Regions from separate parts of the Psychromonas ingrahamii 37 genome, predicted to be linked through region 2. Evidence: predicted binding sites of a transcription regulator. Region 2 holds the regulator's gene; each other region holds the start of a gene.

Region 1 (5,507 bases), 660 kb from region 2:
GTTAATTTTATCCTGCAGAGTCGCTGATACTTGTTGAATCTGCGCCGCCGTAAGACCTGAAGCTTTGGCTGTCTTATAGAAGCTTCCTATGATACGACCTTGGTATAAACTTTCGCGCCATTTCCCCGCTTTAGTTTCCAAAAGTGCATCATATTGATCCTCTTTCAGAGTAAAGGTTAACGTATTGGCAAGATCCAAAAATACTTTTAAGGAGAGCAGATTGTTGTCAGGACCAATCAATAACTTAATCCTTTGCCCTGGGATTAGGTTGGCTAAGCGCAGATGTTCTTTATCGGCATCTAACAAAAGCTGTAATGCACCTGCCGACAAGCTCTCTTTTTCAAAAATATTGCTGAGAGAGTCACCATCGTTAACCTCAAATTCAACTTCTTTGTTTCCCGAAAAATCAGGAAATACTTTTGCATATTCATCTTTTATTGCAGCAAGCGGTTCGGCAGCCGCATGCTCATCTTTAACAACAACTCCCTCAGGTAGTTCTAATGAGCGGTAAATTGTTTTTTTGGTTTTCGGCTGCATGGGAACCAGGGAAATAACCAAAAGAAATACAAATAATAAAATCAAAGCGAAAAAATGTTTCCGGGGAAGATTATTCACAACGGCGATAGACGCTTTAAAAAACGCCTTTAAAGGTAACAAAAATAGCATAACTTAGTACAACTCAAGCAGGGAAAGGGAGTAATGAAAATAAAACGGAGAAGTATACCAAGTTTTTTATTTTTTTATAAAAAAAATAGATCTCATTTTAATTCGTTTTTTATTATAACAGCAGGGTCGGTAGCCGCATGCTTATCTTCGACAACAACTCTATCGGGTAGTTCTAATGAGTGGTAAATTTTTTTTGGAGTTTTTGGCGGCACAGGAACCAAGGACACAACAAGCAGAAAGATAGATAATAGAATCAAGGCGACAAAATGTTTCCGGGGAAGAATATTCACAACGGCAATGGACGCTTTAAAAAACGCCTTTAAACGTAATAACAATGGCATAACTTAATACAACTCATACAGGGAAAGTGATCAATCAAAATAAAATAATAAAGTATATCAGTTTTTTATTTTATTTATAAAAAACAACTCTTATTTTTCATTTTTTATGCGGATTGCTTAAATAATTAAGGTGTTTTCCATCACAAAAAAATGTAAGATAGACGTCTAGATGTAAAAACATCCAAAAAATTTACCTTGTAACCAGTTAGGAGCTCACATGTCACGTGACTTATTTACTTCAGAATCCGTCTCTGAAGGTCATCCCGATAAAATCGCCGATCAAATTTCCGATGCGGTACTTGATGCAATTTTAAAACAAGATAAAAAAGCACGTGTTGCTTGTGAGACTTATGTAAAAACCGGCATGGTAATGGTTGGTGGTGAAATCACCACTGATGCCTGGGTTGATATCGAAGAGATCACCCGTAATACCGTACGCAACATAGGTTACACCAGTTCAGAAATGGGCTTTGACGCTGACTCATGCGCCATTTTAAATGTAATAGGCAAACAATCGCCAGACATTAATCAGGGTGTTGACCGTAGTGATCCTCGCGAGCAGGGCGCTGGAGACCAAGGTTTAATGTTCGGTTATGCCACGAATGAAACAGACGTTTTTATGCCGGCACCTATTACTTATGCGCACCACCTGGTTAAACGACAAGCAAAAGTGCGTAAAAATAAGACGCTTCCATGGTTACGCCCCGACGCTAAAAGTCAGGTGACCTTTGCTTATGATCATGGCAAAATTGTTGGTATTGATGCGGTCGTCCTTTCCACTCAACACTCAGAAGATATCAAACAAGAAGATTTAGTTGAAGCGGTAATGGAAGAGATAATCAAACCCGTATTACCCGCCGAGTGGCTTTCTGAGCGCACCAAATACTTTATTAATCCAACGGGCCGCTTCGTCATTGGCGGACCTGTTGGTGATTGTGGCCTTACCGGGCGTAAAATTATTGTTGATACTTATGGTGGTTCAGCACGCCATGGTGGTGGTGCATTCTCCGGTAAAGATCCCTCAAAAGTTGACCGCAGCGCGGCATATGCAGCCCGTTATGTGGCAAAAAACATCGTTGCAGCGGGTCTTGCTGATCGTTGTGAAATTCAGGTTTCTTATGCCATAGGTGTTGCAGAGCCAACCTCGATCAGTGTCGAAACATTCGGCACAGAAAAAGTAAAAAAAGATTTAATCATCCAATTGATTCGTGAGCATTTTGACTTACGTCCTTATGGACTGATCGAGATGTTGAATCTTATTCAGCCCATTTACCAATCAACAGCCGCTTATGGGCACTTTGGTCGTAATGAATTCCCATGGGAAGCCTTAGATAAAGTTGAAGCGTTAAAAGCGGGCGCATTTTAGCGCTTAGTTAAATTAAACATGGTAAATGACGCAGATAAAAAAGCACTCATTAGCCGAAGTGAAAAATTTTTCATTTTGGCCGAGTGCTTTTTTGATCGTGCTTTCAAACGCCCAGCTTACCTGTTTAACCAACGGGGGAAAAGTGCCGGTAGCGCACATTTACAGCTTAATCTGATCAAATATCACCCCATCTTGTTTAAACAAAATTCAGCTGATTTTTTTGCACAGGTAGTACCTCACGAGGTTGCCCATCTGGTCGCCTATCAATATTATGGAAAAGTCCGCCCGCATGGCAAAGAGTGGCAATTTGTAATGCAAAACATCTTTAACTGCCCTGCAGATACGACGCATTCATTGAATATTAGTGATGTTATTGGCAGGCAGTTTGCTTATCAATGTGATTGCACCACCCATCAACTGACCATAAGACGCCATAACAAAATTTTAAAAGGTCTTAAATACCGGTGTCAAAAGTGTCAGGGAGAATTGAAAATTAAGGGGTTATAATACCCGCTGCCATGACCAGATTGAAGACTCTGCCCTCTGGATGTAAAAAGGGATGCAGAGCCCATTTAACGTTTAAAATTATCGACAATAATACCCGTTGCCATAGCCACATTTAATGACTCCGCACCTCCAAAACTGGGGATCGTCATTTTATGGCTGATAAATTTTTCAATCTCTGGCGAAATACCGTGTGATTCACTGCCCATCACAATAAAAGCACTTTTATTTAAATTTGCTTTATGAATATTTTCCCCTTCCAGAAAAGCCCCATAAATCGCCATTGATTGTTGACTCAGATATTCAGACAAATCTGTGTGACTCACCTGTACTCGTGCAAATGATCCCATACTGGCAGCGATCACTTTAGGATTATAAAAATCAGCACAGTCCGGGCTGCAAATAATATGTTTAATCCCGTACCAGTCGGCAACACGAATAATAGTCCCTAAGTTTCCGGGATCACCTACCTGATCCAATACCAGAATCAATTCATCTTTTTGGATTTGTGGAAGCGGCATTATTTTGCACTCGACCACAGCAAGCACGCTGTTATTTGATATTAAAGTCCCTGCTTTTTTTAACTCATCTTCTGTGGCTTCAATAGTAAGACTAACAAGGCCAAACTCGTTAAGTGCCCTGCTATTTTTATTGATATAACTGCTGGTTGCAAAAAGTTGTTTTACCGTAAAATCAGAATTAAACAATTCACCCACATTTTTTTCACCCTGCACTAAAAACAGACCATTTTTTTTACGCTGTTTTTTTTGCTCAAGTGCATGAATAAGTTTTAGCTGATTTTTTGAAATCATAATTTATTTCTCGTTCTTCAAAGTGATAGGTAGCAACACATAATAACAGCATCTTCTCTGCCATTTTTACAAGGATAATAATCTTTACGTCTATCAAGCTCAACAAAACCCAGTTTTTGATAAAGTTTTAGCGCATAAAGATTAGAAGCGCGTACCTCTAACCAGACTTCCTCTTCATCCTTTGCTTGTGAGTAGTCTTTTAGAAACTGTAATAAAATATTCCCCAATCCCTGCCCCTGCACTTCAGGCTCAATAGCAATATTCATTAAAGTTACCTCTCCAGCAACTGAACTGGCAACAAAATAACCGATTACCTGCTCGTCAGCGAGTAAAATATGACTAAAATACCTTGTGCCAAAATTACTCAAAAACAATTTTTTTGACCAGGGATGGCTATGGCAACGAGATTCAATGTTAAAGACATCCTCTATATCGGCGAGTCCCATGGGCACTATTTGTAATTTTTCTTTATTGATGATTAAAGGTGCAGGCATAATTGCTTCCATATTGATTTCGTATTCATTACTCGTTACTCGTTACTCATAGCTTTCGAACCTCGAGCATTCGAGCTTCGAGCTCGTGACTCGTAGCTCGTAGCCCGCAGCTCACTCTTATTGATTAAAAGCACAAAACTGTTTCCATAATGCCTTTTTTGCATTTGCGTCAGCAGCCAACTGTACAAGGGTTGATGATGTTAATAACTTATGACCATGGGGTTGATTAATTTCACCCAGAGTTGACCAGATAAGTTCGGGTAACTGTCCCTGCAGGTTTTCAAATTGATCCGTTGAGCAGCAGTATACTTCGCTTAATTTTAAATTAAAGGCATTGAGTATGCTGGGCATAAGAGGGTGTGCAAAGTCGGCTGTCGAGGCCACCAGCAACAATTTATAATGACTTAAATCAATAGTGCATAAATTTAGAGAAAGAGGGAACAAATCAGGTTTACGGACTTGCCAACGGGTTATCCCCATCTCCTGTAAATAAAGCGCTTGTTGATGTTTCATCGAAAATCCAATCAATTATCTGATGTTTAAAAAATAAAACAAATAATAACATTGAATGAAGGTCAGCCGAAGCAATAATCAATGGCCAATAACTCACCGGTAAAATTTTCAGAAAAAAAAGCTCACTATTGTTATATACCTCGTTATGATGCCCTCAGCATCTTGAAGTTTTTTATTTCATCTAGTAGCATCCAGAGGGCTTTAGGACTTCCTCTGCATTATCAGTTGTCCATCTAAAAGACAGTACCACTTCCTTTCAGCCTTAACCGAAAAAGCTATCTTCTCTCCGTGATGGTATCGAAAGACGCAGCCTCCAACTGCTCTCTTCTATTCTGTTCATGGATGATGTTACTCCCCTGGCTTCTGAATTTTAACAATAAATAAACAGAGTACGAGTTAAAACAATAAAGATAGAATCTCTTTTTTAGAAGAAAATTGATGGTATGCAGATATAAAAATCACTTTGAATATTCGCCAAGATAGCTTAAATCTTCAACAGCAATCCAATCAGCACCATTTACAACTGACTCAAGGTTAGCTTTAGATGCGCTGGTAGTTGATTTTCTAAGGAATTTTCTGGAGGAAAAATTCTTACACTTGAGCAAGCGTTAGCGTTTTTTATGGAAAGTGATTTGAATATGCATCTTGAAATTAAAATTCATCATGCTTATCAAGTCCAACCTCTAGTAGAAAGGTCGCAGAGTAGCTTCGTTATCGAAATTTGATCAAATCCATACTAACCAAACAGATATTCCCGAAGATTTCCCGCTTATTTCGATTAAATAAGAGCCTGTTTCTTAATTGTGTGGAA
Region 2 (5,507 bases):
CCGTTTAAAAGATCAGGGGGCAGATGTCCGTATTGTAATGACCTCTTCGGCGAAAGCGTTTATCACACCACTCACTATGCAGGCTGTCTCCGGACACGCTGTCGCCGATGATTTGTTAGACCCCAATGCAGAATCCGGGATGGGGCATATCGAGTTGGCCAGATGGGCGGATCTTGTTTTGCTTGCGCCTGCCACTGCAAATTTAATCGCTCGATTACGTGCGGGCATGGCGGATGACTTATTAACGACGTTATGTGTAGCGACATCCTCTCCTATTGCCGTTTCGCCGGCAATGAATCAGCAAATGTACCTAGCACAGGCAACACAAGACAATATCAGCGTATTAAAGCAGCGTGGGGTGATGATTTGGGGGCCAGGACAAGGCGCGCAAGCCTGTGGCGATATAGGGCCCGGCAGAATGCTTAATCCGGCGGACCTTGTGGAAAAGGTGATGGATTATTTTAGTGATAAAAACAGCTATTTTACGGGTGTCAATATCACCATTACTGCAGGACCTACTCAGGAAGCATTAGATCCTGTGCGTTACATCAGTAACCATAGTTCCGGTAAAATGGGTTTTGCATTGGCTGAAGTGGCACAAAAAATTGGGGCAAATGTTACTTTAATTAGTGGCCCTGTGCAGTTGAGCACGCCGAACGGGGTGACTCGATTGAATGTGACAAGTGCATTAGAGATGCATCAGGCCAGTTTATCTGGCCTTAAGAACTGCGATATCTTTATTGCTTGTGCGGCTGTTGCCGACTATAGAGCAGAGACGGTCGCTGAGCAAAAAATGAAAAAACAGCCAGGTATTGATGAGTTAACTATTAAGTTAGTAAAAAATCCGGATATTATTAAAGATGTCTCAAATCATCAAAATCGTCCTTTCTGCGTGGCTTTTGCTGCGGAAACGCAGCATCTTGAAGTTTATGCAAAAGATAAATTAAAACGTAAAAATGTAGATTTAATTGCAGCAAATGATGTTGCAAAAAATGGCCAAGGTTTTAATAGTGAAAAAAATGCATTAAGCGTATTTTCTAGCGAAGAACGATTTGATATAACGCTTGCCGATAAAAAGGCGGTTGCCAGCCAGCTACTTAAAATAATAAGCCAACAATACGCTTTGAAAAATAAAGGATTTAAATAATGAAACAGATAGAGCTTAAAATTCTCGATCCTCGCATTGGTAAGGAATTCCCGCTTCCTGAGCATGCGACGGCGGGATCTGCTGGGATGGATTTGCGTGCTTGTATTGATCAGGCCTTAATTATTAAGCCTGGAGAAACACAACTAATTCCAACGGGTATTGCAATCCATATTAGCGATCCTGGACTTGCGGCTACCATTTTACCGCGCTCTGGATTGGGTCATAAGCATGGTATCGTTTTGGGAAATTTAGTGGGTTTAATTGATTCTGATTATCAAGGTCCGCTAATGGTTTCTTGTTGGAATCGCAGCACAGAAAGTTTCCGCCTTGAGCCGGGAGAGCGATTAGCGCAGTTGGTTTTTTTACCTGTTGTACAGGCAACATTCGAAATTGTTGATGAGTTTAAGAGCTCAGAACGAGGAGAGGGTGGATTTGGTCACTCAGGGAAACATTAATTTTAGTTTAAAACGACAAAGGAAGTTGTAGATTATGCTGGCAAAAACAACCAAAAAGAAAGTAAATCGCAAGGAAGATATTTTACACGCATTGGCTAAAATGCTTGAAAGTCAACCTGGTCAGCGTATTACAACTGCAAAATTAGCAGCTGAAGTTGGCGTTTCGGAAGCCGCGTTATATCGTCATTTTCCAAGTAAAGCGCGTATGTTCGAAGGGTTAATTGATTACATTGAATCAACTATTTTTACGCAAATAAATTTAATTAAAGAACAGCAAAAACAAACATTTGTACGTATTGAGCATATATTATATTTTTTATTAGGTTTTGCAGAGCAAAATCCGGGTATTACGCGCATTTTAACCGGGGATGCTTTATTAGGGGAGAATGAGCGCCTGCAGACCCGTATTGAACATGTTTTTTCAAAGTTAGAGTCACAACTTAAACTGATCCTGAGGGAAAAAGCAATTTTTGATGGCGGTAAACTGAGTATTGACGAGGCTATCGTCGCGAACTTATTACTTGCTTACGTTGAAGGGCGTATGAGCCAATTTGTACGTAGTCAATTTAAACAGAAACCAACCCAATATTTTAATACTCAATGGCCATTTTTATACAGGCAGCTGCAACAAAGTTAATCATAAATAAAGCGTTAAACTGCGTAGAAGCAGTGAATTGCAGGCTGATCATCTGCACAGTTTAATTTTCTATTTTTTCATTAACTTTTTAACGCTTTCCGGAATGCCTGTGGCTTGATTTTTATCAAGGTCCCCATCTTCCGGCAGCGGTTGTCCAGTGTACGCATGTAAGAATGCTTCACATAATAACTCACTGTTAGTGGCATGGCGCAAGTTATTTACTTGACGACGGGTGCGCTCGTCGGTCAATATTTTAAGGACTTTCGTGGGGATAGAGACTGTTATTTTTTTTACTTGCTCACTTTTTTTACCGTGTTCAGCATAAGGGCTGATATATTCACCATTCCATTTCGTCGACATCTTTATTACCCCATAAAACTAGAAAGGTTATTTTACCTTTTGTTGCTTATTTTGGCAATCTATACGTAAAGAGGGCTAGATGTCTATGGCTCATTTTCTTTAGTTGTACTGGTAAATGACGATAAAATAAGCTCTTTATTGTCGGATAATTCAATTTCATAAAACTGCGGTAAGTTGAAGTTGATTCTGTCATCCTGTTTGTTCATTTCATTGTTATTTGAAGCATAAAATCGATTTACGTTTTGTACCAAATCATCTTTACCGCCCGTAAAACTATGCAGTGTTTCTATCTCATTATCAGCATTGGCAATATAAACATTAAAACCATCATGGTAATTTTCAAAAAAGAACTGAACGATACCTTCACTGATATGTGAGCCAATAATGGAGACTGTTTTATCAAAATAGGTGTTTTTTAAATTAAGGGCACTATTGGATACTTTTTTATTGGAGATATGGCTGTAAATATCAACAAGGTTTTTTAAATGTTGTACTGAAACGCCAGTTTGTTCAAAGTAAAAGGCAAAATTTTCTTCGCCTGTTTTTAATGTTTGTACGGATCGCTGACTAAGAGAATCCAAACGTAACTGTATGTATTCATTTAGTTTTGATTTAAATGCCTGACTTATTTGCGCTTGAAACTGGCAACTGTAACAAAATAAGTCTATTTGCTCCGGAGGACATGCCCCTTGATGCATTTTCCCCAAAATAGTATGAAGGGCATCAATAACGGATTGATTACTATTAAAGTGTAAGGTGCGCACCTCATTCCAGGAGTTTCGATAAATAAGGTCAATACTGCCAATTAAACATTCTTTATCTTCGCCGTAAGAAAATATATCCCCCTGTTGATCATCTTCACTTTCAGAGGTACTTTCCCAGTGGCGAGTAGGATCCCTTTCAAGATTTAGAAAAATGGTTAAGTGTTTAATCTCACAAGGTCGGCTTAATGCATTGTTGCTTGCTTTGGGAATATAAATAGGAAAAACAGAGTAAAGATCTTGAATAAACTGGTTTAGTTTTTTATCAACAAGGTCAGACCCTTGATTATAGAGATGTAATTGCGTCTCTTCTTCGTACAATCCATTCATATGGCACCAGGCAACTAACTTGGCAATATATTTAGCATACATTAATGTTGGGGTGTTGATCAGGGTAAAGCTGTCGAGAGAGCAGTTATACAGGTACCACCCGGCCGCATTTTTTCTATTCTTAGGCACTTGAATAAAGCTTAGATCGGGCTCCGATAGATCCGGTGATATTTTAGGATTAATTAAGTCTACTTTACCCGGCAGACTTTCGTGTGCAGCATAAAGTTTGCGCGACAGTATACCCAAATCTTCCGCACTGATTGAACCTTCAATATTATTATCACGCGCGAAGCGGAGTAATTTGCTGTAACTTGCCATCAAAGTATCAAGCAATATATCTTTGGCGTTACTGACCGCTCTCACTTTCCATTTTTTTCGATTATCTAAGTCTGCAATATGATCCTTATTCCAGTCCCACCGATTAACAAATTTAGTTAACACTTGGCGCCGCCAGGTTGGAGGATTAAGAGTACAAATTTTTGAAAGATTTTCTTCCGTTTTTAGATAAAAACAAGCGCGTACCACTTCAAGGCGTTTAAAGTCGTTAATCTTATTTAAATACGAGGTGACTTTTTCCAACATTAAGCAATAGGGATCAAGATATTCAAGATCCGTCTGTTGTTCTTGAAAGCGTTTTTTATAATATAATGCAATCAGTTCAGTATTAGGGTATTCCCAAGAGTAAGCTTCCATAAGAATGGTTTTTAATACTGCTTTATAGGGCGTATCTATGCCCTTATAAAGTTGCCAAAGTGTTGCGCCAAAATATTCTTCAGCTGGGATACGGTCAAATCCGCCGAGATCTAGCCAGTCATCGGGATTTAATCCACCGTTATCATAGAGCTTTTTCACATATTCATTGTAATTTTTTTCATGTTCAAAGGGGACTTGCCACCATAAAATGCGTTTTCCAGCGATATGCAGTTCAGTGCGATAAAATTCATCAAGTAACAATAAATGCTGAGAAGTACCACAGGCATCCATGGTCATATCGGATTTATTATCAATGCGAAACTTGTTATCGGGAATTAAAAAAAAGTTAAGTTCAACCCCATAACCTTCAGCCCAATGGGTTATTAACCAAGATTTATTTTTTAATAGTTGGACACGTTGTTTATCCATCTGGTGGGGATAACAAATCCAAATATCCAGATCACTTTCGGAGGATTGACCTATTGAGGCTGTACTGCCCATCGCATATAAACCAATTAGATCTGCTTGCTGAGGTTTTTTTTGTGGTTCATCTTGAAATGATAATAAGTTATTAAGTTGTATTTTCAAGTCTGTGGGTTTTGTTATTAAGTTAGTTGCTTGCGCTTTTTTTTGTGGCTCTTCTTGATAGGGAAATAATTCAGCCAGTTGTTTTTTCTGTTTTTTATTGACATTAAATTGATGTATGCCAGTGGGAGTATCACCCTTGGTATATCCTGGAAGGCTGGGGTGATTATAATGCAATAAAAGAGGGAAAGTACGAAACACAGTAAGAGTGTCTGCATTCATCAATAATTCAGCTGATTGTATTCGCAGGCGAGTTAATTCGTCAGCTTTATCACGTAATCTTTTTATTTCTGGATTCAACAGAGAGCCTGCTACCCATTTCATCAATCAATGAACAAGGGAGTAAATGAAAGTGTGATAAGCTTAGCATTTTTTAGTGCGGTGGTAAATATCAATTTTTTATACACAATAGCAATTTAAAGTCAATTAGCTTGTGGGTAAGGCTTAAGAAGTAAACGCACAACAGTAATAAAAAAACATATTTCTTACCTGTTGTGCGTTTTAGCTGAGTTATTAATCGTCTATTTGATAGGGTAGAG
Region 3 (5,507 bases), 290 kb from region 2:
TTAATTCTCCCCTTTTTATTGTTTTACTTTCTTTAACAGGGGCTATAAATTAGGCTTAATTGTCGTACTTTATAGGTTTTAACATGAATTTTCTTGCACACTTACATATTGCGGAGCATACCGGGACCAGCTTCGTAGGGAATTTTTTGGGCGATTTTATTAAAGGAAACCCCAGCGGAAAATTTAATAGTGATATTGTGCAGGGAATTCGTCTGCATCGTTTTGTTGATAGTTATACTGACAGGCATCAATTGGTTAAATTAGCAAAACCCTTGTTTGCTAAAGAGTTGCGTCGTTACGCACCGATTGCTTTAGATATGTTTTGGGATCATTTTCTGGCTAAGCATTGGTCTCAATTTCATCATTCATCATTAAACGACTTTTGCCAGCAAGCGCAGTTACAAATTGAATTGGAATCTGCCCGCGAAATAAATACATTTCCAGAGCGTTTTAAAAAAACATCAACATTAGTTTGGCAGCAAAAGTGGCTTGAGTCTTACCAAAAAGTCGATAATATTCAGTATGCGCTGGAGTCTATGTCTTTACGCAGTATAAGAATGGCACCATTAGCTTTAACCGGTGAAACCTTAGTTAAGCATTATGCGGCGCTATCGGAAATATTCTTTGAGTTATATTCAGATTTATTGGATAAAACAGCTGGTTATATTACTTACGAGGGCTATAAATAATACTTTATATAAATAAAGTGTTATTTATAGCGGAAAATCAGATTCATTCGGTGAATAAATGCTTAATATTTTCAAAATCACTTTTACCGGAAACGATTTCTTCAATGCTTAAACCTGAAACTTCATGGGGAAACACTAACCACTCTTCTGATTCATGGATAAAATAATCAGGTACTATGGCAACGGTTTTATTTTTAGGTTTGTAATAGGGCGTGGCAATGCGTACATCGGTTGGCATATTTAAGCGCATTTCTGCTGTTAGTCTTTCAACTAATGCCACCACACTTCTGCCTGAGTCAAATACGTCATCAACAATTAATAAGCCATCATCAGCATTGGCATTTTCAATAATATAATGCAGGCCATGAACTTTTATGGTTTTACTTTGTTTGCCAATACCATAATAGGAAGAGGTACGCACTGCAATATGGTCGGTATCTACTTTTTTATAATCAAAGTATTCCTGTACTGCAATACCAATAGGTGCTCCTCCTCGCCAAATACCAACAATAAATTGTGGACGAAAACCGCTATCATAGACTTGTGCGGCAAGACGAAATGAGTCTTCAAGTAGTTGTTGGGCAGTAATATATACTTTGCTGGACATTTAATAACCTCTGCGAGTGAATTTTTGCGCAAAGTTTAGAGCAACAGGAAAAAATAACAATAACCTGGATCCTGTTTATTGCATTTTTTTACATAAAACTAGCATTATCAACGAGCGGACCCACAGACAGAGACCTCTTTATCAGATGAAATAAATGGTTTTTCAAACATATTCAGTTTGATGCTCTGGGGTATCCAAGACCTTACATATCCTGAATTCAGGTTATGTAAGGTACTCACTCGAAAGTTTTCTGATCTTAAAAAGCGTCTTTATTGAGTAAACTGCTCAAAAATGCGAGGAAATTTATGTAGAGTACTTAGTACGCTGTTTTAACAAGAAAATTAAAAATTTCATGTTAACTAATTTACTGTAAAAGACAAAGTGAGACAGCCTTTTTTTTCACTATGGATTATTTAAGCTATGCAAAGAGTGTTTTAATGACTGATCGCTTGGTTTGTTGATGGTAATAATAATCGAAGGGATCATAAGAAAATATTGACTTAGACGTCTATACGGCTTAGTGTTCGGCGGTATTTCGCTTTCATCTGCTTTCCGCATAGTGTAAATAGAAAAATGTAGGTCACTCACCGTTAAATTCAGGAAATTTGATGATCCAGATAAAAAAAGTTAATAAAGTATTCTATCAAGCAGGGAGAGCAATCCATGCACTCAGTAATATTAACCTCTCTATCGAGCAGGGCAGTATTTTTGGTGTTATAGGCTCCTCCGGTGCGGGTAAGAGTACTTTAATTCGCTGTGTTAATTTATTAGAACGCCCGTCAAGTGGCAATATCATTCTTGATGGCGTTGATCTTACTCAACTGTCAACGCAGGAGTTAACTTTAACGCGCCGTAAAATTGGCATGATTTTTCAACATTTTAACCTGTTATCTTCGCGAACCGTTTTTGATAACGTGGCGCTGCCCCTTGAATTAGCGGCTGTTAATAAAAATAAAATTAAAGATAAAGTCAATGGTTTGTTGGAGCTTGTTGGTCTAACCGACAAAAGGGATACCTATCCCGCTAATTTAAGTGGAGGACAAAAACAACGTGTGGCAATAGCACGTGCACTTGCGTCCGATCCTCTGGTTTTATTGTGTGATGAAGCGACGAGCTCATTGGATCCTGCAACCACGCAATCTATTTTAGAGCTGCTGCGCAAGATTAACCGTGAATTAAATTTGACCATTTTATTAATCACCCATGAAATGGCCGTCGTCAAAGGTATCTGTGCACAAGTTGCTATTATTGGTGATGGTAAAATGGTTGAACAAGGACTTGTTGGTGATATTTTCGCACATCCTAAAACAGAATTGGCACGTCAGTTTATACGTTCTACGCTGGACCTTACTATTCCAGCTGATTATAGTGCTCGCTTATTGACTAGTAGAGTTGAAAACAGTTTTCCATTGGTGCGTTTAGAGTTTACCGGCGCATCGGTTGATACCCCTGTAATCAGCCAGTTGGCACGGCAGTTTAATATAGATATCAGTATTATCAGCTCCAATATGGACTATGTTGGCGGGGTTAAATTTGGCCTGATGTTAGCTGAGTTTTTTGGCACGGAAGAAGCGGCTTTAAAAGCGATTGCTTTTCTAAAAGAACATAATGTAGAAGTTGAGGTGTTAGGTTATGTCATTTGATTTAATGTCGAGTTGGTGGGGGGAGCATGAAGGTCTTCTGCAATTATTACTCGAAGCGTTAGGTGAAACGGTTGCGATGGTGTTCGCTTCCGGGTTTCTAGGATTTGTTGTTGGCATTCCGGTGGGTATTGTATTGCACTTAAGCAAAAAAAACGGATTACTTGAACACGATTTGCTTAATAAAATATTGGGTATTGTGGTCAATATTGGTCGCTCTATTCCCTTTATTATTTTGTTGGTGGCGATTATTCCTTTTACGCGCTTTGTTGTGGGGACCACAATAGGAACCGCAGCGGCTATTGTACCCCTGACTATTGGCGCTATTCCGTTTATTGCACGTCTTGTTGAGGGGGCGTTATTAGAAGTACCCTCAGGATTGGTCGAGGCTGCACAGGCGATGGGTGCAAAACCGCAACAAATTATTACTAAAGTACTTTTACCGGAAGCACTACCCGGAATTATCAATGCGGTTACTATTACGCTTGTGACCCTAGTGGGTTATTCGGCAATGGCCGGTACTGTGGGTGGCGGTGGCCTTGGAGACGTTGGCATTCGTTATGGCTACCAACGCTTTGATGCTACCGTGATGATGATTACAGTGGTTATTTTAGTTTTTATCGTACAACTTATTCAATCAATTGGTGATCACTTAGTTAAGTCTGTGGATCATCGCTAATAACAACTTACATTAACATTTAAAAAATCAAGGAATACCTTGAAAGGAGATATATCATGAGCTTTAACCTGAAAAATATTTTTGCCGTTGTAGGCCTTGCTTCCACACTGATCCTAAGCGGTTGTGGTGATAAAGACGCTGCTGTTGATAATAATAAAATCAAAGTCGGTGTTATGGCCGGGGCCGAGGCGCAAGTAGCTGAAGTCGCTGCAAAAGTTGCAAAAGAAAAATACGGTCTGGAAGTAGAGTTAATTACTTTTTCTGATTACATTACCCCCAATGCAGCACTTGCAGAAGGCTCTATTGATGTTAATGCTTTCCAGCATAAACCTTATCTGGATCAGCAAATCAAAGATCGTGGTTATAAATTTGCCGTGGCAGGTAATACCTTTGTTTACCCTATTGCCGGCTACTCAAGCAAAATTAAATCACTTGACGAATTAAAAGAGGGTGACCTTATTGCCGTACCAAGCGACCCAAGCAACTTAGGGCGTTCATTGATGCTGCTTGAGCGCCAGGGCCTACTGGTATTAAAAGAAGGCGCAGGTCTTGGTGCCACCGTACTTGATATTGCTAGCAGCCCAAAGAATTTAGAGATTGTTGAGCTGGAAGCCGCGCAGCTGCCACGCTCTTTGGAAGATGTGAGCCTGGCTATTATTAATACAACTTATGCAAGCAGTATTGACTTGTCACCCGAGAAAGATGGTCTTTTTGTTGAAGGTAAAGACTCTCTTTATGTAAACTTGCTCGTTGCACGTGAAGATAATGTCGATGCTGAAAATGTCCAAAACTTTCTTAAAGCGTACCAGACAGAAACAGTTTATGACGCTGCAATGAAAATTTTCAAAGATGGTGTTGTTAAGGGTTGGTAAGTCATACTCTCTAACTAATTGCTTGTAATAGGAAAAAGTATTGATCTTAGATCAATACTTTTTTTTTGCGTATTGGCTTAAGATAAATTATTTTAAATAACGAATACTTTGCTTTATATTAAAACGATCACCGGGAGATGGAATGAAACTTGCTATTATTGGACTGGGTGATATTGCGCAAAAAGCGCATTTACCCGTAATTACTCAAATTCCAGGGCTTGAGGTGCTTCTCTGCACGCGCGATAAAAACACCTTAAAAAGACTGTCTAAGTTGTATCGTATTGATAGGTTATATTCAGATTATAAAGACTTAATTAAAGCCGGGATCGATGCAGTAATGATTCATAGCAGCACGGTTTCCCATCTGCAAATTGCGACCTTTTTTTTACAGCAGGGTATTCCAACCTTTGTTGATAAACCTCTGGCCGATAATGCCTTTGATTGTGAAAGACTTTATGAGTTGGCTGCAAAGCATCGACAACCTTTATATCTGGGCTTTAATCGTCGTTTTATTCCTTTGTATAATCAGTATCTGCCGAATATTCAAAATACCAAAGAGCATTCATCTTTATTATCATTACGTTGGGAAAAAAATAGATTTAATCAACCAGGTGATATTCGCACCTTTATTTTTGACGACTTTATTCATCCACTGGACAGTATCAACCTTGATGCTAAAAATAACTTGGATGATGTCTACCTTACCTGGCAGTCTCAAGGTCAGCGGTTATCCCGTGTAGATATTCAGTGGCAACAACAGAAGACCCTATTGCATGCCTCAATGAACCGTCTTTATGGTGCGACTAAAGAGCGCATTTCAGCGAGTTATGAAAATTGTGCTTTTGAGTTTGATTCCTTTGTTTCGGGTAAATGCTGGCAAGATAATCAAGAGTCCGTTATTGCTCTTCCTGACTGGACGCCTATGTTAACCGGCAAAGGCTTTACGGGTATGATCGATGATTGGTTAAGTGTGGTGGAAAAAGGCAAGTTAGCACCCTCGGTTGTTGAACGTAACCTTGC

The links. Region 2 encodes MetJ, which represses methionine synthesis genes. Its sites were predicted from a motif close to TAGACGTCTAGACGTCTA; they were not measured.
Region 1: a site for MetJ is predicted at 1,166-1,183, ahead of metK (methionine adenosyltransferase). Genes of this name have one in related genera too.
Region 3: a site for MetJ is predicted at 1,798-1,815, ahead of metN (methionine ABC transporter ATP-binding protein MetN). Genes of this name have one in related genera too.

Annotation. Positions count from the first base shown of each region.
Region 1 is NC_008709.1:3,980,886-3,986,392, forward strand. It holds gene PING_RS16620 (peptidoglycan DD-metalloendopeptidase family protein) at 1-537, opposite strand, end outside; gene PING_RS16625 (hypothetical protein) at 759-1,007, opposite strand; gene metK (methionine adenosyltransferase) at 1,225-2,373, shown strand; gene PING_RS16635 (SprT family zinc-dependent metalloprotease) at 2,392-2,880, shown strand; gene PING_RS16640 (RNA methyltransferase) at 2,946-3,689, opposite strand; gene rimI (ribosomal protein S18-alanine N-acetyltransferase) at 3,707-4,183, opposite strand; gene PING_RS16650 (DNA polymerase III subunit psi) at 4,301-4,696, opposite strand.
Region 2 is NC_008709.1:78,658-84,164, forward strand. It holds gene coaBC (bifunctional phosphopantothenoylcysteine decarboxylase/phosphopantothenate--cysteine ligase CoaBC) at 1-1,147, shown strand, start outside; gene dut (dUTP diphosphatase) at 1,147-1,602, shown strand; gene slmA (nucleoid occlusion factor SlmA) at 1,637-2,239, shown strand; gene metJ (met regulon transcriptional regulator MetJ) at 2,309-2,599, opposite strand; gene PING_RS00350 (class I adenylate cyclase) at 2,683-5,292, opposite strand; gene ygfZ (tRNA-modifying protein YgfZ) at 5,482-5,507, opposite strand, start outside.
Region 3 is NC_008709.1:4,352,869-4,358,375, reverse strand. It holds gene PING_RS18285 (acyl carrier protein phosphodiesterase) at 84-689, shown strand; gene PING_RS18280 (phosphoribosyltransferase) at 733-1,296, opposite strand; gene metN (methionine ABC transporter ATP-binding protein MetN) at 1,905-2,939, shown strand; gene PING_RS18270 (methionine ABC transporter permease) at 2,929-3,615, shown strand; gene PING_RS18265 (MetQ/NlpA family lipoprotein) at 3,672-4,487, shown strand; gene PING_RS18260 (Gfo/Idh/MocA family protein) at 4,630-5,507, shown strand, end outside.